DNA from 4 places in the Priestia sp. P5 genome. Region 1 is predicted to be linked to each of the others. Evidence: riboswitches for the same ligand, from Rfam matches in the RefSeq annotation. Region 1 holds a riboswitch; each other region holds the start of a gene.
What was found. A riboswitch is a leader RNA that binds a small molecule or an ion and turns the genes downstream of it on or off. The one in region 1 is predicted to bind cobalamin.
Positions count from the first base shown of each region.

Region 2: it holds a riboswitch for cobalamin, as region 1 does, so the genes downstream of both, MMB69_RS14825 (ABC transporter substrate-binding protein) here and MMB69_RS09640 (cobyric acid synthase) in region 1, are expected to answer to the same signal.
Region 3: it holds a riboswitch for cobalamin, as region 1 does, so the genes downstream of both, MMB69_RS11470 ((2Fe-2S) ferredoxin domain-containing protein) here and MMB69_RS09640 (cobyric acid synthase) in region 1, are expected to answer to the same signal.
Region 4: it holds a riboswitch for cobalamin, as region 1 does, so the genes downstream of both, nikA (nickel ABC transporter substrate-binding protein) here and MMB69_RS09640 (cobyric acid synthase) in region 1, are expected to answer to the same signal.

Region 1 covers NZ_JAKWFJ010000001.1:1,750,549-1,758,220, forward strand. Annotated here, with positions in the region: gene MMB69_RS09620 (SDR family oxidoreductase) at 4-753, shown strand; gene MMB69_RS09625 (nitroreductase family protein) at 1,024-1,671, shown strand; gene MMB69_RS09630 (APC family permease) at 2,099-3,670, shown strand; gene MMB69_RS09635 (YdcF family protein) at 3,729-4,292, opposite strand; cobalamin riboswitch at 4,440-4,619, shown strand; gene MMB69_RS09640 (cobyric acid synthase) at 4,712-6,238, shown strand; gene MMB69_RS09645 (FecCD family ABC transporter permease) at 6,444-7,502, shown strand; gene MMB69_RS09650 (ABC transporter ATP-binding protein) at 7,499-7,672, shown strand, end outside.
Region 2 covers NZ_JAKWFJ010000001.1:2,767,174-2,774,845, forward strand. Annotated here, with positions in the region: gene MMB69_RS14790 (bifunctional adenosylcobinamide kinase/adenosylcobinamide-phosphate guanylyltransferase) at 1-246, opposite strand, end outside; gene MMB69_RS14795 (histidine phosphatase family protein) at 198-812, opposite strand; gene cobS (adenosylcobinamide-GDP ribazoletransferase) at 770-1,543, opposite strand; gene MMB69_RS14805 (bifunctional adenosylcobinamide kinase/adenosylcobinamide-phosphate guanylyltransferase) at 1,540-2,100, opposite strand; gene cobD (threonine-phosphate decarboxylase CobD) at 2,097-3,176, opposite strand; gene cbiB (adenosylcobinamide-phosphate synthase CbiB) at 3,151-4,137, opposite strand; gene MMB69_RS14820 (adenosylcobinamide amidohydrolase) at 4,142-4,750, opposite strand; gene MMB69_RS14825 (ABC transporter substrate-binding protein) at 4,839-5,798, opposite strand; cobalamin riboswitch at 6,057-6,189, opposite strand; gene MMB69_RS14830 (hypothetical protein) at 6,325-6,459, opposite strand; gene MMB69_RS14835 (thioredoxin family protein) at 6,606-6,920, opposite strand; gene MMB69_RS14840 (YpjP family protein) at 7,109-7,672, opposite strand, start outside.
Region 3 covers NZ_JAKWFJ010000001.1:2,121,142-2,128,813, reverse strand. Annotated here, with positions in the region: gene MMB69_RS11495 (cobalt-precorrin-5B (C(1))-methyltransferase) at 1-499, opposite strand, end outside; gene MMB69_RS11490 (precorrin-8X methylmutase) at 503-1,150, opposite strand; gene cobK (precorrin-6A reductase) at 1,156-1,923, opposite strand; gene MMB69_RS11480 (sirohydrochlorin chelatase) at 1,920-2,831, opposite strand; gene cobJ (precorrin-3B C(17)-methyltransferase) at 2,850-4,472, opposite strand; gene MMB69_RS11470 ((2Fe-2S) ferredoxin domain-containing protein) at 4,486-4,866, opposite strand; cobalamin riboswitch at 4,967-5,146, opposite strand; cobalamin riboswitch at 5,265-5,443, opposite strand; gene MMB69_RS11465 (hypothetical protein) at 5,589-5,747, opposite strand; gene MMB69_RS11460 (M42 family metallopeptidase) at 6,100-7,137, opposite strand; gene MMB69_RS11455 (cation:dicarboxylate symporter family transporter) at 7,245-7,672, opposite strand, start outside.
Region 4 covers NZ_JAKWFJ010000005.1:96,841-104,512, reverse strand. Annotated here, with positions in the region: gene MMB69_RS24710 (TRM11 family SAM-dependent methyltransferase) at 1-683, opposite strand, end outside; gene MMB69_RS24705 (hypothetical protein) at 944-1,102, shown strand; gene MMB69_RS24700 (tautomerase family protein) at 1,270-1,659, shown strand; gene ftsZ (cell division protein FtsZ) at 2,019-3,023, shown strand; cobalamin riboswitch at 3,026-3,215, shown strand; gene nikA (nickel ABC transporter substrate-binding protein) at 3,359-4,900, shown strand; gene MMB69_RS24685 (GNAT family N-acetyltransferase) at 4,970-5,497, shown strand; gene MMB69_RS24680 (hypothetical protein) at 5,753-5,926, opposite strand; gene MMB69_RS24675 (YfmQ family protein) at 6,069-6,512, opposite strand; gene MMB69_RS24670 (lmo0937 family membrane protein) at 6,706-6,843, shown strand; gene MMB69_RS24665 (TatD family hydrolase) at 6,876-7,646, opposite strand.

The DNA.
Region 1 (7,672 bases):
GCTATGTCATTTAAAGATTTAGTTGTTGTTGTTACCGGAGCTGCGAATGGAATAGGAAAAGATGTATCACGCGCATACGCAAAACAAGGAGCAAAAGTGGTATTGGCAGATGTGGACGAAACCGAAGGCGAGCGTCACGCAGAAGCTATTCAAAGACAAGGCGGAGAAGCCATTTTTGTAAAAACAGACGTCCGAAAAGAAAGCGACATTTTACATCTCGTTGAAAAAACGGTCAGTACGTATGGAACGATACATATTTTGATTAATAATGCAGGCGTTTCCCGCTGGAAATCACCGTATGAGCTAACCGTTGATGAATGGGATGACATTATCAATACGAACCTGCGCAGCGTGTTTCTATGTTCTCGCGAAGCAGCTAAAGTGATGAGGAAAAACGAAAGCGGAGGCTCCATTGTAAACTTAGCTTCTACAAGAGCTTCAATGTCTGAACCAGATACAGAAGCCTATGCTGCTACAAAAGGAGGAATCGTTGCTTTAACTCATGCACTTGCCATTTCGCTTGGTGATGACAACATCACGGTAAATGCTATTTCTCCAGGATGGATTGAGACATCTGACTACGATGGCCTTCGTGAAATCGATCATACGCAGCATCCGTCTAATCGGGTAGGAACGCCAGCGGATATCTCAAGAGCGTGTATGTACTTAACAAACGTCGAAAATGATTTTGTAACAGGAGCTAACCTCGTAGTAGACGGGGGAATGACGCGAAAGATGATTTATGAACATTAAGCATCTACGAAAAAAGACTGTCGTATTTAGCAGTCTTTTTTCATATAATCAAGAAAAGAAAAAGATAATAATTTTCGCTTGACAGAACAAAATAATCATTGTAAAGTAAGTTACATAAAGTAATTAAATTTCAATTAATATTTTTTTGGTTTAATATCTCGAATTAGAGATATAAGAATTCATTATATCTTGTTTATCTCCTTTTATCAGGGGGAAGGGTATAAACATGCAATTTAAGCTTAAAAAAACAAACAATTAGGAGTGTGGAAAATGGGTTTTTTAGATAAATTATTTGATAAATCAAGTGATCAACAACAGGTTGGAAAAGATTTTTATGAAGCAATTAAAAACCGACGTTCTATTTATGCAATTGATAAAAATGTAAAAATATCAGAAGAAAAAATTGAAGAAATTATTAATTTTGCGGTGAAACATACTCCTTCAGCATTTAATTCCCAAAGCGCACGCGTAGTCGTTTTATTTGGCGAACAGCACGATAAAGTGTGGGATATTACGAGAGAAACGCTTCGTGAAATTGTTCCAGCTGAAAACTTTTCAGATACGGATCAAAAAATGAACTTATTCGGAAGCGGCTATGGAACAGTTCTTTTCTTTGAAGATCAAGAAGTAGTTGAAGGGCTGCAAAAGCAGTTCGCATCTTACAGCGAAAATTTCCCGGTTTGGTCTAACCAATCATCAGGCATGCTGCAGCATGTAATTTGGACAGCGCTTGAGCTCGAAGGCCTAGGAGCAACATTACAGCATTACAATCCATTGATTGACGATGAAGTAAAAGCAGCTTGGAATATTCCAGGCTCATGGAAATTAATTGCCCAAATGCCATTTGGTAATCCTGTGTCACCTGCGGGAGAAAAAGAATTTCAACCGCTAACTGAACGTGTAAAAGTATTTAAATAAGCAAAAAAAGAGGCACGGACAAAATTATTTTAGTTGAAGCAAAATCCGAACGATTCATCGTTCGGGTTTTTTCATTAGTATGGCAAGCGTAGGTTTTACGTATGTAGCTGCTTCTAGCGGTTGATTTCGTTATGTCTCAGCCCCTTTTTTTTACGATAAATAGTTTGAATATTCTTTTATGTTTAATCTAAGAAAAATGCGGTTAAATAGGAGGAGTAGTCCTCAAATCTTCGGTGGAATTTATGCGCTATACATAAGCAATTCAACGATGTTTTACAAAAAAATAAAGTTTTTAACTTGGTTTTTTAGAGAATATTTGTTAACATATCCACTTGTGAGGTCTTAGTAAGAGGAGGATGATGTAAAGAATCCCATATCGGACGCAAGGGCGTAGATATGTGGAGTGGAAATTTTAAAGGAGGATATTATGTCTGATCAAGGAAATCAAGGAAAGTTTAAAAAATCAATATCGTTACTTGACCTAACGTTAATTGGGATGGGAGCTATTTTTGGTTCCGCCTGGTTATTTGCGGTTAGTAACGTAGCGTCAAAGGCTGGTCCAGCCGGAAGTTTTTCGTGGCTGATTGGCGGAGTCATTATTTTACTTATCGGTTTAGTGTATGCTGAACTTGGAGCAGCGCTGCCGCGTACCGGTGGAATTATCCGTTATCCGGTTTACTCACATGGTCATTTAGTGGGTTACTTAATTTCATTCATTACCATTATTGCTTACACAAGTTTGATTGCCATCGAGGTAACGGCTGTACGTCAGTATGTTGCGTTTTGGCTTCCTGGTCTAACTAAACATGGTTCTGAATCGCCTACTACAATCGGCTGGTTATTTCAGTTCGCGTTATTAACGCTATTTTTTATCATTAACTACGTAAGTGTAAAAGCATTTGCTAAGTCAAATGTTATTATATCTGTGTTCAAATATGCGGTTCCTCTTACAATTATCGTCGTGTTAGCTTATCACTTTAAATCAGCTAACTTTACAACTGGCGATTTTACTCCGTTTGGTTTTAATGGTATTCAAGCAGCCATTTCAACAGGTGGCGTTATGTTTGCTTACCTAGGACTTCACCCTATTGTTTCTGTAGCCAGTGAAGTTAAAAACCCGCAGCGTAATATTCCAATCGCGCTCATTATCTGTATTGTACTTTCAGCGATTATTTACACAGCACTGCAAGTATTGTTCATTGGTAACATTCCGGCTGATATGCTATCAGGAGGATGGGGAACAATTCAAGAGCAATTCTCTTTACCATTTAAAGATATTGCACTTATTTTAGGCCTTGGCTGGTTAGTAACGCTTGTTATTTTTGATGCTATTTTATCACCAGGCGGTAACGGGAACATCTTCATGAATACAACTTCTCGTTTAGTTTATGCTTGGTCTCGTAATGGAACACTATTTAAACGTTTCTCAAAAGTAGATAAGAAAACAGGAATTCCACGTGCGTCACTATGGCTATCGTTTGGAATGTCCGTATTCTGGACACTGCCATTTCCTTCTTGGGAAGCGCTAGTAAACGTATGTTCAGTAGCACTTATTCTGTCTTATGCGATTGCGCCAATTTCAGCTGCTGCATTCAGAGTAAATGCAAAAGACCTTAAAAAGCCTTTCAAATTAAAAGGCATGAGCGTTATTGCTCCTGTGTCATTTATCTTCTGTTCATACATCGTATATTGGTCAGGATGGACGACAATTTCTTGGCTTCTAGGATCACAGCTTCTAATGGTTGTTATCTACGTAGCATTTAAGAAATACGTACCAACTGACGTTGTAAAATTTGCACAGCAGCTTAAATCTGCTTGGTGGCTAGTTGCTTATTATATTATTATGCTTGTTATCTCTTACCTAGGCTCATTTGGTGGAGGACAAGGTGTGCTAAGCAACCCGCTTGACTTAATTTTAATTGCTCTTGTTTCAATCGGTATTTTCTACTGGGCGAAATACACGGGTTTACCAAAAGCAGTTATCGATACGGATGATTAATAAAAAACACGGCATGAATTCATGCCGTGTTTTTCGTTTGTATAGGGGTGTACTCTATTTATTTATCAAACAGCCACGTTTTTAAGATAGCAGCATACTCACGAAAGTAGGATTGAAGTTTAATTGAATTTGGTGTCTTTGCACCTAAAGGATAAACGTCAAAACCTTGACGCTTGGCAATAATAGAGGCGCGAAATAAATGAAAATCACTGCTAACAAGCACGACTTTTTTGTGTTGAATATCAACTTTCTTTTTAGTGAAAGTGAAATTCTCAAAAGTAGAAGTTGACTGATCCTCTTTTATCATTCGATTCTTTTTAATTCCTTCTTTTCGTAGAAAACGATAGGCTGCTTCTGCTTCAGAAATTTCTTCATCGGATCCTTTTCCACCCGTTACGATAACTTTTGTTTGTTTATGAGTCTTTAAATAAGATAAAGCCGTTTTTGCTCGTTCTTTTAAACTAGGAGACATTTGATCTCCGTCTACTTTCGAACCTAAAATGAGCACATAATCTGCTTTTTGCGGAACAGGCTGATGAGCGGTTTGATACATACAAAAAGACATGATTGCTATGTAAAGAACAAGCAAACTAATAAAGATATAAATGATTTTTTTCTTCAACTACGAGCACCTTCCTAGCTATTTCATAAGATGTTTGGAAAATAATTGTTATTATAGCATACGAGACCCAAATAAGTATAAACACAGTAATATATAATAATAGAAGAAAATCGTTATTGTGAATGGTTATAAAATTCGTTACAATAAAGAATAAATGATTTTAAAAGTGCCTCTAAGGAGGATAATAGGGAAATCGGTGTAAATCCGGTGCAGCCCCCGCTACTGTAAATGTGGATGAACCTGCAAAGACCCACTAGTCAAACTAGGAAGGATGCAGAAGTAAAATGAAGCATAAGCCAGGAGACCTGCTTTTAAAAACCCCTTATTTTTCGGTGGGAGAAATAAGTCAAGACAATGTGTTAATGAGCGCATGACCAAACCTTGACTTTTACAGTTAAGGTTTTTTTATGTGATAGGGAGTGGAAAAAGTGAAAAAAGGAAAACCTCTTATGATTCAAGGAACGCACTCAGACGCTGGAAAAAGCATGATTGCTACAGCGTTTTGCCGTATTTTTAAAGAAGACGGCTATCAAACTGCACCGTTTAAATCGCAAAATATGGCGCTTAATTCATACATTACAATGGATGGAAAAGAAATTGGAAGAGCGCAAGGAATTCAAGCTGAAGCGGCTGGAGTAGAAGCAACAACCAATATGAATCCTATTTTAATTAAACCAACTCGTGATCATGAATCTCAAATTGTTGTTCATGGAAAGCCGCTTCGTAATATGTTTGCTTTTCAGTATCGGCAAGAATTTTTTAATGAAGGTTTGAACGTTATCACGGAGTCTTATAAAGAGCTTGCCAATCATTATGATCGAATTGTGATTGAAGGTGCTGGAAGTCCTGCTGAAGTGAATTTGAACGATCGGGAACTGGTAAATATGCGCGTAGCAAAGATAGCCCAAGCCCCTGTTGTGTTAGTAGGAGACATTGATAAAGGAGGGGTTTTTGCGAGTCTGGTGGGTACTCTTCAATTGCTTCCAGATGAACATAAACCTAGAGTAATTGGAGTGTTAATCAATAAATTCCGAGGAGACTTAGAGCTTTTAAAACCGGGGTTGAAGTGGTTTGAAGAATACACGGGTGTTCCGGTACTAGGAGTCATTCCTTATATGCACGACGTGGAAATTGACGCTGAAGATTCGCTATCACTCAGAAATTACTCAACGCTTGTGAATCCGTTAAAAGAAATCGATATTGCGGTTATCTCGTATCCTCGCATCTCAAATTTTACAGACATTGATCCTCTAAGCTTAGAAGAAGACTGTCATGTGAGACTTGTAACCAAGCCATCACAACTAGGTACGCCTGATTTAATTGTTTTACCAGGAAGCAAAAATACGATTGAAGATGCGCAGTTTTTACAAGAAAGCGGCCTGGCTCTAGCCATTAATCAAGTCTTGAACGCAACGAACGCTCACGTTATTGGCATCTGCGGGGGATATCAAATGCTAGGAGAGACAATTACAGACCCTGATGCAGTAGAATCTCGGATTGAATCCATTAAAGGGCTGGGCTTGCTTCCAGTGGAAACCGTTATGACAACCAGCAAAAAAACAGAAAGAGTTTCTGGATATGTCCAGCTAAAAGGTGAAAGAGTTTCGATTGAAGGCTACGAAATTCATATGGGAAAGACAGTTTCTAAGAGCGCCACGGAAGCTTTTGCAGTGGTAGAACATGAAAAAGAAGGAACGGTTAAAGACAACGTTATTGGCACGTATGTTCATGATGTATTTCATAACGATTCTTTGCGCAGAGCTTTGCTTAATCAAATTCGTAAACACAAAAAATTGCCGCCTATTACGGACACATTCAACAGTCGCCTGCAAAAAGAGGAGTCTTTTTCAAAAGCAGCAGCATATGTGAGAGAAGCTATAGATATGGAAAAGCTGTATCATTTAATAGACAACTATAAAAGCCCGGAGCAAGCACAAAAAGTGTAGCTTGTAGAGGTTTTCGCTTGTTTTTTCACCGAGAACTTTAGTACGCTATTCTACGTTGCCTAGTTCAACAGTCTAGCACTCGTAACAAATAAAAGATGATTGTTTCCAATACTATGTAGGATGGAAACATGGTTTATGGACAGGAAAATGAATGGTTAATGTAATGTAAAACATCACGCCTCGTTTCCTAGAGGAGCTGAAAGTATTGATTTTTAAACGTATTTTTTTAAACAAAGCATCTATTTTATACATAGTCAGTTTATTTATTGTATGTACTTCGGTGATTATGGGAGTATTTATTGGTACAGTTTCGTTAACCGTAGGAGATACAATCAAAATTATTATTGGCCACCTTACCGGACTATCCTTATATCACGGTCCGGAAAACATGGATTTAATCATTTGGCAAATTCGTTTTCCAAGAGTACTGGTGGCATTTTTAGTAGGAGCTTCGCTTTCAATAGCAGGAGCTGCCTTTCAAGGGCTATTAAGAAACTCTCTTGCGGATCCTTATACGATCGGAGTTTCCTCAGGTGCAACCCTTGGCTCTGTCATGGCAATTTATTTTCATTGGAGTATTTTTGGTTTGTCTATCTTCACGCTGCCTGTAGTCGGCATCGTATCTGGTTTTATTACTCTTCTTTTAGTTTTTGGTATTACGAAACTCGCAAGCGGCAATTTGGCCAATGAAACCATCATCTTAGCGGGGATTATTTTATCATCCTTTATGAGCGCGCTTATTTCATTAATTGTAGCTCTTTCTCCTGAAGAAGATGTAAGGCAGGTTTTATATTGGCTAATGGGAAGCGTATCAATGAGAGGATGGTCGCATATTCAAATTTTAGGGCCGTTCTTTTTAGTCGGTACGATTATGCTGCTGTTACATGTGAAAGAGCTGAACGGCTTAGCATTTGGCGATCAATCCGCTCAATTTATGGGGATAGACGTAAAGAAGAAAAAAAGAATGATTTTAATAGGTGCATCCGTATTAACCGGGGCTGCGGTATCAGTATCTGGGGCAATTGGATTTGTTGGCTTAGTTATTCCCCACGTAGTGCGTCTCGTAGCGGGAGCTAATCATAAGCATGTACTGCCGCTTTCTATTTTAATCGGAGGAAGTTATTTGGTTTTAGCCGATTTATTAGCAAGAACGATATTAGAACCTCGTGAACTGCCGATTGGAGTCGTAACCGCCTTAATTGGTTCGCCAATTTTTACGCTGCTGCTTGTAAAAGAACGTATGCGGAAAAGAGGAATATCATGATTGAACTATATAATGTGACGGGAGGATACGATAAGCAGAAACCGACCGTTCGTGACATCACGTTCACCGTAGACAAAGGTTCTTTTGTTGCTTTACTAGGACCAAATGGAAGCGGAAAAACAACGCTTATTCGCTTAATTATGAATGTATTAACCACTCAATCAGGAGAA
Region 2 (7,672 bases), 1.0 Mb from region 1:
TACACCGCTGTCTCTCCACTTCTGTATTAACTTTTTAATAACAAGGTGCGGAGACTCCAGCTCGCTATGTATTAATTCCTTAACATAGTGCTCAAATCCTTCTAGCACAATGTAACTTTCTTCGAACTCAAACGCTGGTAAAACAGGGTCTTCATACAAACAATGCCATTTTATCGACTCACTGGCATAATGCTGCTTCACCCATTTTCTTTTGCCGGTAAATGCACCGCCGAATACGAAATGCATGCTCTTCTCTCCTTTGCCTGTTTGTATGTACACGCTACTGAAAAACCTTCTCCGTAAGAAAAAGAAACATCCCAAAGCGACGCTGTCTGTTTAAAATGGGATGCAAGTAAACGCAGTGGTCCGCCGTGTGAAACAATAGCAATGTGATGCAATTGCTGACTGGCCGCCAAATCCACCGCTTCTTCCCACGCTTCCCAAACTCGGTTTGAAAAGCCTGAGAAGCTTTCACCATTCGGAGGCGTATGTTCTGTCCAGTGGTTAATCCAATCTCTATACGCCCGTATGTTTTTTAAATCTTCATACGTCTTCTCTTCCCAATCTCCAAAATGCAGCTCACGCCAATTTTTACTTCTAACCACCTGAGATTTAGGAAAAACAACTGAACTTGTTTCTAGCGCTCTTTTTAAGTCACTGGAAATAACGAGCTGAGGTTCTAGAAAAAGCTCTTTTAATTCATTTTTCCCTTCTGTACTTAAAGGCGGATCACTCCACCCTATATATTTTTTTTGTTGATTTTCAAGCGTCATGCCGTGACGAATACATGTGATAACCAAAGAATTATCCATAAAAACGTTTCTCCTCCTTCAATGGTTGCCCCTATAACATCTCCTGTTACCCCACCAAACTGCGAACGATAAAACCGTATCCAAAGCCATAAAAAACCGGCAAAGAAAAGAATAATGAATTTATTGTCCATAAAAACAGCGAAAATAGCAACTAAGAATAGGCTCATGATGATAAATCCATAAATAGACCGTTTGGTGACTCCTTTTTGAAAATAAGCAGCCAGACCCGTATCTTTAGCGGGCTTATCTCTCATCAACAAAAAGGCTGTTCCAATTCTTGGAAGTGTAAAGACAACTAAGCATGCCCAAATTGATAAAGAAGAAAGAGACGCTAATTCATAGATCGCACTAAAACGCAGCAGCAGCAGAACCATAAGAGAAAGAATAGCAAAAGACCCAACGTGCGGATCACTTAAAATCTGCAGTTTTTTTTCCTTTGACTGATGAGAAAAATACGCATCGCTTACGTCCATCCAGCCGTCTAAATGAAGACCACCCGTTAAGATAAGCGGTAAAAGCAAAACTAAAATACTATCAACAATCGTAGTGATAGGTGAAGATTGAAGCAGCTGTAAAAAGCTATAAAACATCAAGCCTAGTAACATACCAATCCACGGCAGCACAAAAAGCGAGCGTGCCGTCCTTTTTTCAGTCCATTGAACGGTTTTAGCTAGCGGTAAAATTGTAAAAAACTGGAGAGAAATTCGTAGTATGGCTATCCATTCTTTCATTTATCTACACATTCCTTTCCTTTTTTAAAACGATAAATTCCCGCTTCTACACAAATAGCCACATCTGCTTTTTCTACAATATACTGATGTAATTTTCCTAACATCTTCATATAGCTATATGTGGGCTCCTCTAATACGCCCGCTTCAAACAGTTCATTAGATACTAGCACAACCGTCTGAGACCGCATAAACAGCTTATCGAGCGCTTTTATCATATGACGAAAAACCTCTTGTTTGCCCTCTTTTGTTTGCCACCTTTTTTCTGTTAAAAAAAGCTCATTGGCAAGCCAGTTCGTGACACAATCCAAAAGTATAGCATCATCACTTTGAAGATTTGGCAGAATTTGTTGTAAATCTACAGACTGTTCGATCGTTACCCAAGGCGTGTTCGCTGCTTGGCGTTCTGTTTGATGAAGCTGGATGCGTTTTTTCATTTCACTATCTGTTTGCCGGCTTGTGGCAATATAAACAGCGCGCTTTGTACAAAAGGTTTGAACCATGTTCTCCGCTGCACCTGATTTGCCGCTTCGAACGCCTCCGCTAATAAAGATGATCATATTTCATCGAGTCCTTGTTTGATTACGTTAAGTAAATAGTCATTTTCTTCTTTCGTTTTCACAGCCAAACGGATATAGCGTCCATTTAAAAATGGGAAGTTTTCAGTATGACGAGCTACCACGCCATGGCTTGCTAAATAGACCAGCCATTCGCGCGTTTTAATAGAAGACGGAACGCTGCAAAGATAATAGTTTGTTTGAGAAGGAGAAACCAAAAGCCCCCATTCCTTTAGTTGACTCAAGATCCGTTCCCGTTCTTGTTTAATATAATGTACGGTTTTTTTCACAAAATCTTTTTCATCCACACATATCATTCCTACTTGCTGCGACAATCCATTTACACTCCAAGGAGGCTGCTTTTTAGACATCTTGCTAATGATTTTTTCATTTGCCAAAATATAGCCAAGACGAAGCCCGGCAATATTAAACATCTTTGTCATGGAACGCACAACAATAATATGCTCATAATCCAGAACAAGAGAATCAAATGAAGGCTGATGTTCGACAAAATCAATAAATGCCTCATCAATCATTAAGTATGTACCATGATGAGCAGCAGCTTTTACTACTTTCATCCATTCCTCATGACTATACATAACGCCCGTTGGATTATTTGGATGGCAAATCCACAGTACTTTTATGTCCGGAAGAATGCTCATAATCAACTCTATATCCCAGCTCCAGCCATTTTCTTCAGCTAAAGGAACGTATGTCACTTCACATCCATAAGCTTTACTTGCCTGTTCATATTCAACGAAAGTCGGCTGTACAATCCCTGCTTTCTCTCCTGAAAATAACGAAGCAATAAGGAAAAACGCTTCAGCGGCGCCATTTGTAGGCAGCACTTGAGCAGCTGAAACATGATGATGAGCTGCAAGTTTATTTTTCAGGTCTGTTACTTGGGGATCAGGATAACTAAACGCTGCATCCTTGAATTTGTTCCACTTTTCGTGAAGCACAAGGGGAGCCCCTAAAGGATTTGTGTTCACGCTAAAGTCTTTTAGATGCGATAAATTCTTGGCCCCTATTGCTTTTAAAAAGACAGTAGGATTAGCTCCATGTGTAGGTAATAGCACTAATAACTCCTCCTAACAAAAGATATAATAACCACGTAGCATAGACCGTCCTTTTCATAATGAAAACAGCTTGTTCAATATGACCGGCTTGCAGGGGAATGAGTGGTTCACCCATTTTTGCACGATTAGATTCTATGCCTTTATATGTATTAAGCCCGCCTAGTTGAATACCTAAAAGAGCAGCCACTGCGCTTTCCCCGTATCCGCTATTTGGACTTGGATGCTTCTTAGCATCGCGCTTAATCAAACTCGTTACATGCCAAAGAGAATACTGGCTTTTTGCTACATTAACAGCGGTCATCACCACTGCAGTTAACCGACTTGGAATATAGTTTAATACGTCATCGGTTTTTGCACTAAAATAGCCGAACAGAAAGTAGCGTTCATTTTTATACCCAACCATTGAATCGCATGTGTTAATAGCTCGGTAAAAAAAGGCTAGGGCTCCTCCTCCTATAAATGCATAAAAAAGCGGAGCTGTAATACCATCACTTGTATTTTCAGCCACGGTCTCTACCGTCGCTCTGGCAATTTCTCCTTCTGACAAACGATCTGTATCTCGTCCCACAATCATGCTTACTTCATATCTAGCTTTCTCCATATCTCCTAGCTGAAGCGGCTTTTGTACCTTATAAGCAGCTTCGCTTAAAGAACGAGTGGATATAGTAGTCGCAATCATTACGCCCTCTACTAAAACACCTAGTATAAAATGAACTTCGTATAAAGCATGGAGGAACAAAAAGGGAACAACTCCTGCGAGCACAGCCATACTTATCACAAGAAGAAATCCTTTGAATCGTTTTCCTGCACCTTTATTTAATCTGGAATCCATCCAATAAATCCACTTGCCAAACCAACGAACGGGATGCGGCCAATTTTCAGGGTCGCCTATAATTCGGTCAATTACTAAAGCAATCGTCATGGCCGTCATGTGTGCAATTATCGCTTGTGTAATACTCACTTCTTCACCTCTTTCCCTTAAGTCCCTGCTCTAAGCTTATTTTCACCAGCTTGGCTACCGCTTGACCTAAAGCGGTCATAGAGCCTGCATATTCATATAATGTTCCTTGCTGAGACGCTGCAACTGAGATGCTGTCCGTAGATGTTCCTGTAGCAATCGTCTTTGTAGCTGGATCTATGATACCCAGCTGTGACAGCGTTTTTGTTTTGGCTTCTGTGGCCGCAATAAAAAGCTGTAAAAACGCAGCATCCGTAAGCGTACCTTCAACGAAAAAAAACATATTAATTGTACCGGGAGAGGAATAGAACGGCACAGCTTCGTCAGCTGTAATATCTACTGCGTTTCCTACTCCAGCCGTTATCACGGAAGCTACTCTTACTCCGTAGCCTTCATAACAGTAAACTGCTCTTTCTTTTAACCAAACAGCTGTCATCAACCCTACGATTTGCTCATGGCGCACATTTTCTTTCATCAAATATTGCTCATACTCCAAAGAAGGAGTATCTGAATAATAGTCTTTGTGAACAAATCGATTGTAAAAGGTGTCCGTTTCCGTAATGCCTGTTCCTAAAACCCCTGAGCTGTATGTTTTATAAGAAGTCTCGGTTTTCATAATTAAAAGCTCAGGCCGTTCTTCAATTTTAAGATGTGAAAAGGGACCAATCCCCTTTTCAATTCGAACTGGAATATGGTCCCTCTTCTTATTTATTGTACACCTCAGGGTATACTGCTTTTGCTAAGTCCTCTAAGCCATCTACAATACGAGGTCCTAAGCGGTTGATTTTGTTTTGGTCAACCTTCTCGATGTTACCCTCTTTTACAGCAGTCATGCTGCTCCAAGCGGGACGCTTCATAATCTCATTTTTGTCTGCATCATACGTTGCGATAATAACGTCAGGGTTTAACTTAACAACTTGCTCTTCAGAAAACTTAACCCAACCCTTTTCACTAGCCGCTACGTTATCAGCACCGATCATAGTAAGCATTTCGTTCATGAACGTACCTTTTCCTGTTGTATAAATCTCAGGAGCTCCTGATACCTCTATCCATACTTTTTTACGATCTTCTTTTGAAATCGTTTTTGCTTTTTTCTCAATTGAAGCTACTTTTTCTTTCATGTCTTTAATTGTTTGATTAGCTTCTTTTGTTTTGCCCGTTAATTTACCGATTTGCGTAATAGAATCATAAACCGTATCAAACGTTGTTGAATCTTTTACAACAAATACCGGAATCCCCGCACTTTCAATTTGTTTAAATACTTCATCCGAAACGCCCATACTTGAAGCGTGTGCCAGCACTAAATCAGGATTTAAAGCAATAACTTTTTCTGCATTAACGTTCATATCTCCTACCTGCGCTTTTTTCTTTACGCTTTTAGGATAATCATCGTTGCTTGTGACACCGACTAATTCTTTTTCAAGGCCAAGGGCATATACAATCTCCGTATTACTTGGCATTAGTGAAACAATTTTCTTAGGCTGTTTTTTTAACGTAATTTCTTTATCACGCGCGTCTTTTACCTTCACAGGAAATGCAGCTTGTGACGTTTGTCCTGTATCTTGCTTCGTTTTTTTATCACTGTTGCTTTGGCTGCCTGCACCGCATGCAGCAAGTACGATGACTAACAGTGCAATAATAGAATACGAAAGCCATTTTTTCATCTAAATACTCCCCCTATATATTGTTCATTGTGAATACGAAACCTCCACGTTAAAGAAAAAGCAAATGATCATGCAAAAAGCAGCGCTATCCTGTTTTTCCGCTTTGACTATGTATACTGCTCGCAGGCAGCTTCAAAATAAAAAAGCTTTACTTTCAATTGAAAGCAAAGCAGGTAACGTCAAGATAAGCAGGAAAAGAATCCATTCACTATACTTGATATGTATGTTCATTACCCTGCTTCACCCTTCCTCGAAGGTTTCACAGCTAACAATAAGGCAGGTCTCCTGACTTACGCACAAAGCGCTTACAGTGGCGGGACCGCGCTGGTTTTTCACCAGACTTCCCTTTTCACTCAATCTTTAAATTGAGACCTTATTGCTTTACGATTATTCACTTGTCCTAGTATACCCCACTCATCGAAAAATGGAAATAGCAATTCTCACAAAAAAAGAGGTTGAGCCATAACTAAATCACTCCAATTTAAAGATGAACAAATGGGATAAAGAAGCTAATATGAATCGCTTGTTACAGCGCTGTTGATTTCCGTGCCAGGCTTCGCTTTCCGCGGGCGGCCGGTGAGCCTCCTCGTCGCTGACGCTCCTGCGGGGTCTCCCCTGTTCCGCTTTTCCCGCAGGAGTCTTCTCCTTGCTCTCCAATCAACCGCTAGAAGCAACTAAACACATAAAACCTACGTTCACTCTACCAATGAAAAAATCCGAACGAGTTAGATTCTCCATTAAGAATCTTAATTCATCGTTCGGATTTCCCTTCAACTAAAATACGTTTGTCCTAGTCTCCTTAGGTAATTAAAGAGTTGCTAAAAATTCACGGACCGCTTCAGGCGTTTTAGCATTTGCACTGTGCAAGTGTGCAATTTTTTCACCGTTTTTATATACAAGAAGAGAAGGAATACCCATTACATTGTTTTCAGCAGAAAGTTCTTCAAACTCATCCTTGTCAATTTTAAACCATGCTTTATCTGTATTTTCGTCAACGATTTCATTAATGAACATATCCAAACGTTTGCAATCAGGACACCACGTTGTCGTAAAAATCCCAACGCTTAGTGTTTCGTTCTTAATTTGTTCGCGAAATTGTTTTTCTTCCGTAAATTGTTTCATTGTGTTACCTCCAGCATCTATTCGTTCCTTCTCCCTATTCTATGGTAAGAAGTCTGACTTCATTATAAACGATTTTTTTATCGTTGTGCTAATGTTTCAGCTTATTTAGACCATAACGGTTTTAGACGTAAAAAAATGCTAGCTTAAAAAAGCTAACATTTCGAAATCGTAGAATGTTGTGTCTATTATCAGCTAAACCATTTAGGGGGCATATTTCGGTTCCAATAAATTTTCCCTAAATCATAATGCTTTTGAAAATTATCTGCAGCCGCATGATAGTGAAAATTAAACCAGTATCCATCTTTTGGAGGATTTTCACGTCGTACATGAAACCGTATTAAGTCCTGACCGGTCTCCCGGTCATATACATGGAAAATCTTTTCACCGTAGCCAGCAGCAGGGTGCTCGCTTATCTCGAGATTCTGAATCGACTGTTCACGTTCAGTGCCAATGTCAGTCAGCACTTCTTCAATTTTAGGTAACACTGCTTGACGAAATTCATCTTCAATGACAGGTCCAATTTTTGTTCCGAATTTTTCCACTGACTGTTTTTCAGCTGATTCCATTGCATACGTAACAAATGATGAAACGTCTTCATATTTTGGTTCTTCATATGGCAAATGAATATCTTCTATAACAGCTGTGATAGGAGTTGTTTCTCTTACATACCCTGCTTTATGTTGCTTGTCCGCTTTTGCATCATCAACGTATAAATATTCTGGTGGAGTGACAAGCCCAAATGTAAATACTGT
Region 3 (7,672 bases), 370 kb from region 1:
GCGCATTTAATGTCTTTTTCGCCATTTCTTCTCCCTCAGGAACCGAGATGACAATCCTAACGCCTTTTTGTATATTGTATTGGGCTAAAAGCTGTTCAGCCGTTTCTTTCAGCATCTTTCTTGGAACAGGGTTAATGGCTGCTTCACCGACAGGAACTGGGAGGCCGGGCTTTGTCACACGCCCTACTCCCACTCCTCCATCAATGATAATGTCTGCACCATTACACCACGAAACTTCAGAAATAATCAGCGCTCCGTGCGTGGCATCGGGATCATCTCCAGCATCTTTAATGATGCTAGCTACAGCGCTGCTTGTGCGATACTCGCATTCTTCAAGATGAAACGTAGCAAAGCGGCCGACAGGTAAGTAAATCGTTGACTCATCTTGCACTTCTCCTGAAATTAGCGTAAGCAGAGCTGCTCTCGTAGCTGCCGTTGCACAAGCGCCCGTCGTGTAGCCTTCTCTGAGTTTCTTAGGTTCTTTTGGTACTTCCTTCATGCGTTACACCTGATCTGCAAGAATTGAAATTGCATTTAATGCAGCAACCGTTACCGTACTGCCGCCTTTTCGCCCGATGTTTGTAATAAACGGCACGTCAAGTTTTGCAAGTTCTTCTTTCGATTCAGCTGCTGAAACAAATCCTACCGGCAGACCAATAACAAGCCCAGGCTTCGCTTCTCCTTCTTTAATCAAACGAATTAATTCAAGTAAAGCTGTCGGTGCGTTCCCAATTGCAAAAATTCCGCCGTCTGCTTCTTTAATTGCTTTTCGCATTGAAATAATTGCACGCGTTGTATTTAAGCGCTTTGCTTCTTCCATTACGTCCGGATCTGAAATATAAACTTTGATTTCACCGCCGTGTTTTTCAATTCGCTGCTTGTTTGTTCCTACTTGCACCATTTGTACATCCGCAACCACTTGCTTGCCGCTGCGAATGGCTTTAATTCCTGCTTGAATCGCATCCGGATGAAACAGCATGCTGCGTCCAAGTTCAAAGTCTGCAGACGCATGAATCACACGCTGAACAATTGGGTACTGTTCATCTGTAAACGGGTGAGGCCCAAGCTCTTCTGTAATCATTTCAAAACTTTTTCCTTCAATTTGCTGAGGCTGAACAGTTAACGGTTTAAATTCTGTACGAAAATCCATCTCAATCAACTCCTAGTTTGGTTTGCTAAAGCATGAACCACTTCTTCAAACGTGGAATACACGGTCCCATACTCGATTTTTGGTCGCCCAATCATAATAATATCTAAGCCTAACTCTTTGGCTGCTTCTACTTTTTCATCCACAGATCCAACTTTTCCGCTTTCTTTTGTGACCATGACCGTCACGCCGTATTGCTTATACAGGGCTCGGTCAAACTCTTTTGTAAACGGACCTTGAATAGCAATAATATTTTTTTGCGGAAATCCTAACTGCTGACACTTTTCCATATTATCCAGCCTTGGAAGCATACGAGCAACAAGCCGTACATCTGAAAGAGGAAGGAGCTTTTCTGTAAAAACCTGCAGCGTTTTGCTGCCTGTTGTCAGCATAATAACTCCTTTTTTCTGAGCCGCTACTTCAGCTGCTTCTTCGTACGTGGAAACCATCGTCATATTGTCGTAGGTGAAAGCCTGTGAAGCCCGCTCATAGCGTATGTAAGGAATCGATGTTTCAGCAGCTGCGCCGATAGCGTTTTTAGATGCTTCTTCGGCAAAAGGGTGACTTGCATCCACAATAGCTTTTACACTATGTTCGTTTACAAAATCAATCATATCTTCTTGTGTGAGACGTCCAATTTTCACGTTCACTTCTGCACGCTGTAATTCGATTGCTGCATTGTCGGTTACAACCGTCGCCGTAACGTCGTAACCTTCTTTTTTCACTTGAACAGCTAATGCACGTGCATCGCTAGTTCCCGCTAACAATAAAATCATTTTAACTCGCCGACCTTATCTTCATGGTGGTGATGGTCATGATGGTGATCGTGGTGATGGTGCCCGTGATCGTGATCATGATCGTGATGATGATGGTGATCAATATGCTCCATAATGCCGAGGCGATATTGACATGTATCGCAGTTCATTTTCACTTCGCCTTCTAATCCTTCTTCAGCACGTTCTTTTAAAATTGTCTGTAGTTTTGGATGAAAGCCGAAATAGCCGGCTAGCTTAAACTCAATGTCTTCATACTGCAATTTATACTGCTTCACCATTTCTTCCAAACGCTTAATTAATACTCCTGTAAATAAGAAATATGGGAGAATAACCACTTTTTTAGCGCCCAGTTTTAAACATCGTTCCACCCCTTCATCAATCAATGGAGCGGTCACGCCCATAAAAGAAGTTTCGACGATTTTGTAGTTTGTTTTTTCCCAAAGAAGGCGCGTAATTTTATATAGATCACTGTTTGCATCAGGATCGCTTCCTCCTCGTCCTAAGACAATAACAGCCGTGTCTTCAGCTGGAGTTTCTAAATTTTCTCCTGATTCTTGTAATCTCGTTTTTAAAATTTCAAGAGCTTCTTCATGAACGCCAATGGGACGTCCGTATACGAAGTTTACGTGTGGATATTTTTCCTTAGCTTCATCTATAGCTGCCGGAATATGTATTTTAGAGTGGCCAGCAGGCAAGAGCATAATTGGAATCACAACTACATCTTGTGCTCCTTTTGCCACACACGTGTCAATTCCTTGACTTACATTCGGACGTTCAAATTCTAGAAAACACGTTTCTACTAAAATAGATGCGTCCCAATCATGCTTCATAGTAGAGATAAACTCGCGAATTTGATCGTTCCCTTCAGAATCTCTGCTTCCATGACCGACAAATAAAACTGATTTCATATAATGCCCTCCCATTTCTTAATCTCCACAAGGAGCTGGTTCTACTTTTATTTTTGGTGTTATATCCTGATAATCGAATCCATAAACGTTCTTCACACGCTTAAAGAATTTGTGAAACCGCTCATTAGGATGACCTTTTTCTTTATATTCACGGACAATGTTATCAACTATTTCAACAATGTCATCAGGCGCTATGCCTTCCGCCACAATTTGACCTGAATGCGCGTTGCGCCCAACCGTTTTAGCTCCTAAAAATAAGTCAAACGCACCTTTTCTATAGACAATGCCGATATCTTCTTGAACAGCACCGTAACAGGCCATACCGCATCCATTAATACCAAGCTTCAGCTCTTTTGGCATGTCCATTCCACCGAGGCGCTTTTGTAATTCTTCCGTATGTGGGATGGCGTCGCTTTTTTCTCCATCACAAAAATCACACGCTTTAATTGTAAACACGTCTCCGACCGGAGATAATAAAAAGGAAGCTGCTTGAAGTTTTTCAATGATCACATCTGGATGAGCCGTTGGAATTTGCAATTTAATTTGATGATCAGGCGTATACTCCATCGTACCTTTTTCACCAACAACTTCTGCTAGTGTTGTCATTTGAACGGGCGTAAACTTCTTATTCGCAAGCCCTGGACTAACCGCCACTTCAAAAATAGACTCTATTGGCTGATGTACGACCGGAGAAGTAGTTTCACCTAAAATTGCTTGAAGCGCTTCTTCTGCAAGAGCTCGTGAAGCTGTTTTTTCTTCTTTTTTATTCTGAACAGCTTCAATAGCTGAAGCCGTTTGCTGTACAGTCTCCTCTTGATCAAGAGCCCATGGTTCTGCTTCTTTTCGAAGTCGCTGATGCGGTCTTAGCGGCTGTTCCGTTTGATTGAGGGTATATTTCCGCTGATACCCTCGCGGTGTAATCATCAAATCGTCATAAAAGAACGTAGATGAATTCCCAACAACAACGGTAGTCAGCATGCCAATTTCATGGTTTAACATATCTTTTAAGTTGGTCATTACGACTTCTTCACGGTCACGATAAGCGCTTTTCACAAGACCAACAGGCGTATCAGGAGAACGGTACTTTAATAGAATCCTTTGCGCTTCAACAATTTGTCTTGTTCGTCTTCCGCTTTTTGGGTTGTAAAAAGCCACTACGAAATCTGCTTGTGCAGCTGCTTCAATTCTTTTTTCGATTAGCTCCCAAGGCGTAAGGTGGTCACTTAAACTAATCGTACAAGCATCATGCATCACGGGCGCTCCAAGGAGAGATGCGCATGAATTAATAGCCGAAATGCCAGGAATTACTTCCATCTCTACGCCCGTTTCTTTTTTCCAGCTTTTTTCAATCAACACTTCATACACAAGGCCTGCCATTCCATATACTCCTGCATCTCCGCTTGAAATGACAGCTACGGTTTTGCCCGCTTCAGCTTGCTTTACAGCTTCTTGTGCACGGCTTACTTCTTCGGTCATTCCTGTACTAATAATTTGTTGATTCGTTAACAGTCCTTGAATTAATTCCACATAGGTTTTATAACCAATGATCATATCACTTTCTTGAATGGCTTCTCTTGCTCGCTGTGTGATATGCTCAAAGCTTCCTGGACCGAATCCAATAACTAGTAGTTTACCTTTCATGCTAGCTCCTCCTTTATGCGTTACTTTTTACTTTGTCAATTCCTTCTATGGAGTCACTGTTTTCTGGAGAAACGAAACCATTTTGATCATATTCATAAATAAGCGATTCCTTTATACTGCAGCCCCCTGCTAAATGCTCTTCAACAATTCGATGAGCTACGTTTTCAGTGACCTGCTTGTACCAATCTCCTGAAGGGTACACGATAGCTACAGGAGCATCTTTGCATCTTCCGTTACAGCGCGTGCGGGTTGTATGAACCGCTTCATCTAGATTCAGTTCGGTCACTTTATTTCGAATAGCCTGCGTGGCTTCTTCTCCACCTTTTCTCATACAGCTGCTTCCATTACAAATCAATACGTGATGCTTTGTTGCATTCAAGTTCCAAGTCGTCACACTCATTCTCTCCTTTACTAAAAAAACGCCTCTATCAATGATAGAGGCGCAGAAAATTCAAACTAAGTTTTTGCACTTCCACCTATATCCCGTAGGGTAAGCTTCGCATTAGAAAAAGGCTGGTTTCCTGACTTCGATTCATTACTTGATTGCGCCTTCCCGAATACAGTGGCATATGCAATCAGCTCCTCTTCACAGTGGCGGGTACCGCGCTGGCTTCACACCAGACTTCCCATTTAACGCAATGTGGTCATTGCGCACCTTTTTTGCACGATATGTAGTTTTAGGATATGAGAAAAACCCGCTTCGCTAATATGCGAGCGGGTAAAACGTCAGAATAAGAGTGTACACGAATGCCACTTTAAGCCAACGTTTCCCTTCCCGCTCCCCGGAGAAATAGAAACTTCACAATAAAGACAGGTCTCCTGACTTGTGTATCATTCTACTTGAGAACCTTCCCGTGATTTTTTCACAGTGGTTATACTCGTTCGTCCACACTTACAGTTGCGGGGACAGTACTGGTCTTACACCAGTTTCCCTATTAAGCCTTCTTGGCATCTTTACTGTTGCTGTTTGATATATATGAACCTTTTAAACTATCAGAATAATAGAAGTAACTACCATATCATAGCGTACATTTTTTTTTATTTCAACTCTATTCTTTTCGTAAGATACAAGAAGCTATAAAAAAACAAGAGCATAAAGTCAGCTCTTGTTTTTCATTATATAGCTACTAATGTTAAATGAGGATCATTATAATACACGACTTCTGAAAGAACTTTACAGCCATTTGTTTTTGCAAAAGCTTCTCTCGCCTGCGTTTCAGTTTCAAATTCAAACATTTTCATTTCTTTTCCAGCATACACCGTCAGTACCCACATGAAAAGATTCGCCTCCGATTATTGTAGTGATCGCTATATCCACATTATGACGAAAGCATTTCCTTTTGAAAACCCATTCTACAAAACTTGTCACAAGAAACTTTTAAAAATTTAAAAACATTTTAACTTCTGTAAATGAACAAAATGTACAAAAGGTTGAAGTAGTATTATACCTCTTTAAAAAAGGTGCTTTTTTACCAACTGTTGCTTCACCAGTAAAAAAATATATAGTATTTATTAAAAAAAGAAGCCGGACAGTCGGCTTCTTTTTTAGGAAAGGAAAGTACAGACATCACAGTCCCGTCCCGCTCTTTGTTCTGCATAAAAAATACACTAATTAAATATTCCTTTCTTAAAGCAGAACCATGTTTGACTGCACATAGTGGTGAAGAAGCTTATACGTATGGTTCAATGAATCTTGATGCGTTCTCTCAAACGCATGAGAAGAATCAATTCCTGGACCAATTAAGCCGTGTACGATGTCATGCCCCGCACGAATAGCAGCGGAAGCATCTGATCCGTAAAACGGATAAATATCTAATTTATACTGAATATCATGCTGCTTAGCTAGCTCCACCAAATGCTTTCTCAAACCGTAATGATACGGTCCGCTTGAATCTTTTACACAAATAGACACGGTGTATTCATCAGTAGATTGTCCATCTCCCATAGCACCCATATCAACCGCTAAGTATTCTACCGTTTGAGGCGTAATGTTTGAATTCCCTCCGTATCCAATTTCTTCATTATTTGAAATGAGAAAATGCGTAGTGTATGGCAGTTCGATCTGTTCTTCTTGAATTGTTTTCATGAGCTGAAGCAATAAAGCTACGCTTGCTTTATCATCGAGATGACGAGATTTAATAAAACCGCTTTTGGTTATTTCTACACGGGGATCAAACGAAACAAAGTCGCCGACTTCAATTCCAAGGCTGCGAATATCTTCTGCGCTATGTACTTTTTCATCCAATCGAATTTCTATATTTTCTTGATTTCGCTCAGCTTCCCCTGCATCTTTATACACATGAACAGAAGTTTGATGCATAAGGATGGTTCCTGTAAATACTTCTCCTGATGAAGTTTCAATTTCACAATATTCTCCTTCAATAGAATTGTAGCGAAACCCTCCAATCAGGTCGATTTTCAGACGTCCACTAGGTTTGATTTCTTTTACCATAGCACCTAATGTATCGACATGAGCCGTCAGCATGCGGTGATGATCTGTATCTTTACCGGGAATAGTAGCGACTAAGCCTCCTTTTCGATTGCGATACGTTTGAATATTTAGCTCTTTTACATAGTCTTCGACAAATGAAATCACCTTTTCTGTATTTCCAGAAGGACTGGGAATCGAAACAAGCTTTTTAATTAACTGAACAGTTTCCGTCATTATGACACTTCCTTTGTCTCTCATTTCTTTTATTTTACCATATGTTTCAAAAAAGATAACACGCAGCTCCAAACAAAAAAGCCGGGCAGCTGCCCGGCTTTTTTGTTTTAAGCTATGTTTGATTTCTTTAATTTATTTGTATAATTTAATGATTTTTGCTTATCAAACTCGCCTTCAGACTTGGACATTACAATTGCAGCTAGAGCATTTCCTACTACGTTAACTGTGGTACGCATCATATCAAGAATGCGGTCAATTCCTGCAATAAATGCCATGCCTTCAAGAGGGAAGCCCATAGATTCAAGCGTAGCAAGTACAACTACAAACGATGCCCCTGGTACACCAGCCATTCCTTTTGAGGTTAACATTAGCACAAGAAGGAGCTGAATTTGATCCATAATGGAAAGGTCGATGCCGTACATTTGAGCAATAAACAGCGATGCCAGCGCCTGATAAATGGTTGAACCGTCTAAGTTAAACGTGTAGCCTGTTGGAATAACAAACGATGTAACCGATTTAGAACAACCGAAGTCTT
Region 4 (7,672 bases), on a different contig from region 1:
CCGAAATGCGCAATATTTTCACGAGATCCGTCGGTCACAAGTGGGTTGATATCACGTCCTACAATATCAATGCCCATTGAAAGAGCTTCTACGAGGACTGTACCAATACCACAGCATGGATCAATCGCTTTGATTCCTTCAGGGTTTGGAACGGCAATGTTAGCTACAGCTCTTGCAAGGCGGGTACTGAGTGCTGTAGAGTATTCACGCGGTTTTTTCAAATGATGCAGCCATACAGCTTCGCTTTTTTGATATTTCCCAAAATACCAGCGTCCTTCAAATGGAACAATGCCAAACAAATGGTCAGGGTTATGCAAGTCTGCTTCTGCTACAAAATGCCAACCCACATCACGTTCAATAGCACGCTGACCTTTATAACTTATTTTTTGATCTTTTTCCAAGTCATTAATTTTCATGAAAATGAGTTTAAATGTTTTGTCTCCAAGGTCAATATCTTCTACTTGCTTACAAATATCTGCAAGGTCATCTGATTCATACATAATATCTAATCGCTCTTTGATAAAAGGGCTTCTGCTTGGATCAAGTTTAACGGCACTTTTTATGATAGGTTTCTCAGTTTCAATTTCAAAAAGAGAGCGTCTCTCTAATTGGCATAGTGAGAGTTCCTCTTCGCTGCATGCGTATGTGTAGATATACTGAGGCAGCTGCGTATGGTTATTCAATATCGTATCATCCTTTATCGTATCTAATTATCCTTCTTCTCAAACAATAGCGAGAAAAGAAGAGAAAAGCAACGAATTTAAATATATTTGGCCGTGAATACTAAATTGAAGCGCTACATAGTCCACTTATTTGACAAAACATGCTAAAATAACTGGTGATAACCTGCATGTGCTGCTGTTTATACAAAAGAACTGGATCAAGGTTTCTCAAAAATCATTTACACACTGCTGACATTTTGATGAATAGGAGAGGCTACGTGATGTCTAAAAGTGATCATGAAAAGCAACAGATGAGTCGGGCTGATATGAAAAAACAAGCCAAAACATCCTCGCAAAACCTTGTGATGAACGTACTCATTGCCATTGTATCTGTATGTATTTTAGCTCTTATTATAAATGTTTTTGTACTAATGAAATGAGCCGTTATGCTGCTCATTTCTTTTTATTAGGTTCAGCTTTTATTGAAGCGTTTGAGGTCTCTTTCACTAGAGAGCACATTGTGAATAGCATATCTTTTTTTAACAAATGATAGTTGTGATATGATGAAGCAATAGTACATTAGACAAAAAGCTGGAGGTTACTTAGTATGCCATTACTTAGATTTGATGTAATAGAAGGAAGAGATGAAAAAGAGTTAAAAACATTACTAGACGCTGCTCACCGAGCGATGCTAGAAGCCTTTGGCGTGCCAGAACGCGATCGTTATCAAATTGTACATCAGCATCCTGCTCATGAAATGATTATTGAAGATACAGGTCTTGGCTTTGAGAGAAGCAAGGATTTGGTTATTATAAGCGTAACAAGCAAACAGCGAACAGAAGAGCAAAAGCAAGCTCTTTACAGATTAATTGTAAAAGAGCTTGGAGAGAGCTGCGGCATTCAGCCAAACGACATTATGATTTCGATTGTTGAAAATGGTAATGCTGACTGGAGCTTTGGCATGGGAGAAGCTCAATTCTTAACTGGGAAATTATAAAACGGTTTATTATCTAGAGAAGCCCTTATTTCTAAGGGCTTTTTCTCATTTTGTCTATAAAAATATTATTCTCTTAGTCACATCTTACTCAAAATTAAATACAGACATCTGTCAAATGAATGATACAATAAGCTTATATGCCATTTTGAGTGGAAAAACCATAAAAGAGTTCGGCGTACTAATTTTAGAACAACAATAAATTTACATAAAGATGTAAAGATTTAAAGGTTAAAAGAGAAGTGTATAAAATCTGTAAAACAAAAGAACAGTTACGCGTTAAACATAGGAGTAAAAGGTTCTTCACGTGTTTTTTCGGATAATAAGAGAAAGTAATTTTGATCATTGAGGAGGAACTTAGAATGTTTGGATTTGATGCAGATGTATCGCCACTGGTGCGAATTAAAGTAATTGGGGTCGGCGGTGGAGGAAATAACACCGTTAACCGTATGATTGAACACGGTGTACAAGGAGTAGAATTTATCGCCGTTAATACGGATGCTCAGGCGCTTAACTTATCTAAAGCAGATGTGAAAATGCAGATTGGTGCGGCCTTAACGCGAGGATTAGGTGCAGGAGCTAATCCAGAAGTGGGAAGAGAAGCAGCCGAAGAAAGCAGAGAACAAATTCAAGAAGTACTGCAAGGCGCAGATATGGTATTCGTAACAGCTGGCATGGGCGGAGGAACTGGTACTGGAGCAGCTCCGGTTATTGCCCAAATTGCCCGTGAACTAAATGCTTTAACAATTGGAGTAGTCACTCGCCCGTTCAAGTTTGAAGGAAATAAACGTACGAAGCAAGCAGTAGGCGGTATTACTGCGATGAATGAATCGGTAGATACCCTTATTGTGATTCCAAACGACCGCTTGCTTGAAATTGTCGATAAAAAGACGCCTATGCTTGAAGCATTCCGTGAAGCAGATAATGTTCTTCGCCAAGGTATTCAAGGTATTTCAGATTTAATCGCTGTGCCGGGGCTGATTAACCTTGACTTTGCTGATGTAAAAACAATCATGTCTAATCAAGGATTTGCGCTTATGGGTATCGGACGAGCTTCCGGATCAGACCGGGCAATTGAAGCAGCGAAAAAAGCGATTTCTAGTCCGCTGCTAGATGCATCGATTGATGGAGCACGAGGCGTGCTGTTGAACATTACGAGCGGCAGCAGCTTGAGTCTTTACGAAGTACAGGAAGCAGCAGATATTGTCACGTCCGCTTCTGATCAGGACTTAAATATGATTTTTGGATCTGTGATTAATGAAGATTTAAAGGACGAAATGATGGTAACCGTTATTGCCACTGGATTTGATGATGAAGATGTTTCACCATCAGCTTCTACTTCTAGAGTTTCAAGAGCACGCTACTAAATTAAATAACCAGCTTTTATGGTAGCAATTGTTTTTCAATTGCCTTAAAAGGGAATCCGGTGCAAATCCGGAGCGGTCCCGCCACTGTAACAAGGAGCCTTATGTCAAAAAGCCACTGTCTATTTAGAGACGGGAAGGCGGTATAAGGCAATGACTTGAAGCCAGGAGACCTGCCATAAATCTCAGCACACAATAACCTACGAGGATAGGGAGGTGTTTTGGCAGAATCAAAAATAAGATAAACAAGGGATACGTTTATCTGAATTTGTTGTGAAGACAAGCACTTCTTTTTAGAAGTGCTTTTTTGTGTATTAAAATAGAAGGTGGAAAAATCAATGATAAATAATAAAAAACTCGTATCTATGATATTTCTCGTGTTACTTTGCCTCACTGCTTGCGCTCCTAATGAAGAGAGCGTAAGTATAAAAGAAAGAAAGAAAACGGATAAAAGTGTGACGTTTTTATTTAATTTTACATCTGCAACGCTTGATCCTCATAGGGACGATAATTATACAGCAGTTCGTGCGGGAGTAGGGGAGACGCTCGTTAAAATCAGCGACGATTTAAAAATAAAGCCTTGGCTTGCTGAAAAGTGGGAAACGAAAGATAACGGCCTTACATGGACATTTATGATAAGAAAGAACATCACGTTTCAAAATGGAAAAGCGCTGGATGCAAATGCCGTTAAGTCTTCTCTTCAAAGAACGATAGATCAAAGCTATGCGATGAAAAACGCTTTAAATATTAAAGAAATGAAAGCGAACAGTCATGCGCTGACAATTACATTAAAAGAACCAATGCCTAAATTTCCTTCTGAGTTAGTGCATCCAAACACAGCTATTATAGATGTTGATGTTTCTAATATAGCTAAGAAGCCCATTGGTACAGGACCATTTCACGTTTTGACTTTCGATCAAGGAAATCAAGTGAAGTTAGAAAGATATGAACATTATTGGAATGGAAAAGTGAAATTGAAAAATGCGATCTTTGCATTTAACGAAGATGCTAATGCGCGAGTTGCGGCTCTTCAGTCCGGGACAGCGGATATTATTTATCGGCCGCCTTTAGAAAGCTTGAGCACTTTACAAGCGAATTCGTCTTTCAAAGTAAGTGGAGTACCTAGTGTGCGTACTCATTTATTGCTTTATAATCAAACCAATGACTCATTAAAAGACGAAAATGTAAGAAAAGCTATCGATACTTTATTGAACCGAAAAGAAATTGTCAGTAGCATAATGAACAATCAAGCGGCAGCGGCTCGAGGTCCATTTTTACCTCAATTTCCTTTTGCTGATAATACTGCTAACGAGCAAAGAGGTATGACATCTGCTAGAAAATATTTAGAGAAAGCAGGCTATCAAATCAAAAATGACAAAGCAATCAAAAATGGAAAGTCACTATCGCTCTCTCTTGTCACATACAGCTCTCTGCCAGAACTGCCTTTAATTGCTCAGCTTATACAGTCTAATGCGAAAGAGTTAGGAATTACTATTAAGATTCACCTAGTTGAAGATAGCGATGAATATGTAATGGCAAAAGATGATTGGGATTTAGCATTGTACAGCCTTATCACAGCACCTAGAGGGGATGCCAGCTATTATTTAAGCACGAACTATTTGCCGGGCGGTGGTTTAAATGCCAGTCGGATTAATGACGATACGCTAACAAAAATGATAGAACAGTTAAATTCAACCGTAGATGACGCAAAACGAAATCAGCTAGCCAAGCAAGCAACCGCTTTGATTAATAGAAAAATGCTGACATCATCGATTGTACATCCAAACATTGTTGTTGCTTATAATCAACAAGTGAAAAATTGGACAACAAATCCAAGTGAGTATTATATGCTGACTCAGCATTTAGACGTAACGCCGTAGTCAATATTGTTGTTCCTATAGGAAAACGAGAAAGTATACAATGATAGATAAAAGGATGTGACAGTAAACGTGCAAGAAGTACAAATGTATCAAATTAAAGAAGTAACAGAAAAGGATGCGAAAGTGGTTCAGTTTGTCATGAATATGCGGAATGAGCTATTTCCTATGCTGGAAAAAAATCAGCTTCCTGTGGATTTGCTTCATTTTAATGAACATTACGTTCAAGCGAAAGACGCTGCTTTTTTTGCAGCTGTTACGGAAAATCAACAAGTAATTGGAACAATTGGTTTATACGCTTACGATGGAAGGTTTCATGCATTAAAAAAGCAATATGAACATAAAACTGCAGCTGAGATTGTAAAATGCTATGTCGATCCAGCGTACCGGCGTCTAGGCATTGGACAGCAGCTGTTAAAAGCAGTGGAACAATTTGCTCAAAATCATTTTTATGACACGTTGTATCTGCATACTCATCCTTTTTTACCGGGGGCTATCCCATTTTGGACTTCACAAGGTTTTATCGAAAGGCTTGCTGAACAGGAAGAGCCATGGAATACGCTGCACATGGACAGAAAAATACAACCAGTCGTAATGTAACGATATTATACAGTAATTACCATAGAATCTAGATAAGAGCTCATGCTATAATAAGCGTACTTACATTTATAGCCTGTAGGGCAAGTCCTTACAGAAAAGAACCACGTTTCGAATTGGCTGAAGCGTGGTTTTTTTCTATGAAAAACAAATAACAAAATATTTTTAAAAATATATATGAAATCGCTTTCAAAATAATGAAATATATTATATAATTACTAGTGTTGTGTTGTACTTTGTTAGTGTTAAATCAATATCCTACATGTGTGAGCCGACTGCCTTATGGTAGTCGGCTTCCTTTTTATGGTAGTATTCTAAAAGGAAATAGCATTCTTTGAAATGGCTGTAATCGTCATGACAATAGTTGTCCCAAAGGCCCATTTGAAAAGAAAGAAAAGTCGCAATCATTCCAAACCCTAACAAAGAAAGCATTATCCATCACCTCTTAAAAAGTTAGAAAATTCTATTAATTTATATTATAGCATTAGAATTAATGTTAAAGTTTGGTATTTTTAAATAAGGTAGCTTCAACCTAAAACTAAAAACTAAAAAAGCCGCCTTGTAGGCGACTGGTTTAAGCTAGGTCAGCTGTTATGGACTGCTTTTGAAGGTGATCAGACAGCAGGCTGTAAGCAATAATTTTCTTTTTATACTGTTTTACGACATCGACGTGATCATGATAACTGTATACGCATAATCGAACATCGTTTTTTCCTTTTTTCGTATCGATAACCAGTGGAGTTTCACTGTCTTCTAGGTGTTTATAATAGTCCTTATTTCCTTCATGGACATAATATTGTTTTAAAAATGTTGCTTTATTAAAATAATCAATCACTTGCATTTTATCTTTGCCTTCTAGATGTTTCCCATCAACTGTGACAGTAACGTTTTGATCATCAAGTATTGGGTGTAATTGAAATTTAGTCATAAGCCATTTGACCACTGGAGTTGGAAGACACGTTATTAATATTTTGAGTGCACTTACAAGAATGATGGAAAGTAATACAATCCACGTCATAGTTAATCATCTCCGCTATAGTTTAAATGAAATAAGATTACATACCTATTTTATCACAGAGAACATGAGTGCTTTTTGTACATTATGTGAACCTTCCTCAGTGAAAAGATGTATATGAAATGCGTTTATTTATGCACATTTAGGGAAATATAAAATTATAACAAATACTACATATAAAAAAGGAGAAAAAATTATGTTGTGGACGATTATTGGACTTTTATTTATTTTTTGGTTATTAGGATTAGTTTTTCATATTGGCGGCGGCATCATTCACATTCTTCTTGTCATTGCAGTGATTGTGCTAATCGTAAAACTTGTGAAACGAATTTAGATATAAAAGGCCTTTCCTTAGGGAAAGGCCTTTTATATGGAGAGACTATAAAAACAAGACGTATTTTGATATAAAAAATCATATGTCTCCGTTACAGAAACTCCTTTGAGACGTGCTATTTCCTGAACGGACTGATGTATCATTGATGGAACCGTTGTGTGGTTTTGAAAAGGTCCTTCAAATGGCCACGGACCATCTGTTTCCACCATCAAGTAGTCAAGAGGGTATTCCATGACAAGCGCTTGGATTTTAGGCTTATATACAATATCGGGTGTAACTGAAATATAGTAGCCGTTGTTTTTCATTCGTTCAACGGTTTTTTTAGCTCCTTTGAACCAGTGGAAGTGAGCTTTAGACACAGAATGTTTTTCTAATAAGTCGCATACGATCTCAGCGTCTTCATATACAGCATGAAGAATTAACGGTTTACCCCATTTTTTTGAATGAACAATAAAAGCTTCAAGCAGCTCCAAATAGGGCTCTAGAGAAAGAGTGTATGTCTGACTTAAGTAATAAGGTAGACCAACCTCCCCAACAGCTATCATTTCTTCATTGTTTTGATCAATCCAGGCAAACAGTTCCGCTAATTCATTTGAAGAAGGCAGCATTTGTTCAGGATGAAATCCGTAGGCGGGTTTCACGCAGGAATACAATTGGCTAATTTTTTGATTAAGTTGGCAAGAGTGTAATGTGGAAGATACAGAAATAAGCGCTTTTAACGAAGGATCCTTCTCTATTATTTCTTTCCAGCTTTTCGGTTCATATTGATCGAGGTGAATATGAGAGTCAATGATTTGTTTCATAAATATCGCTCGCTCCTTTCAGCCCA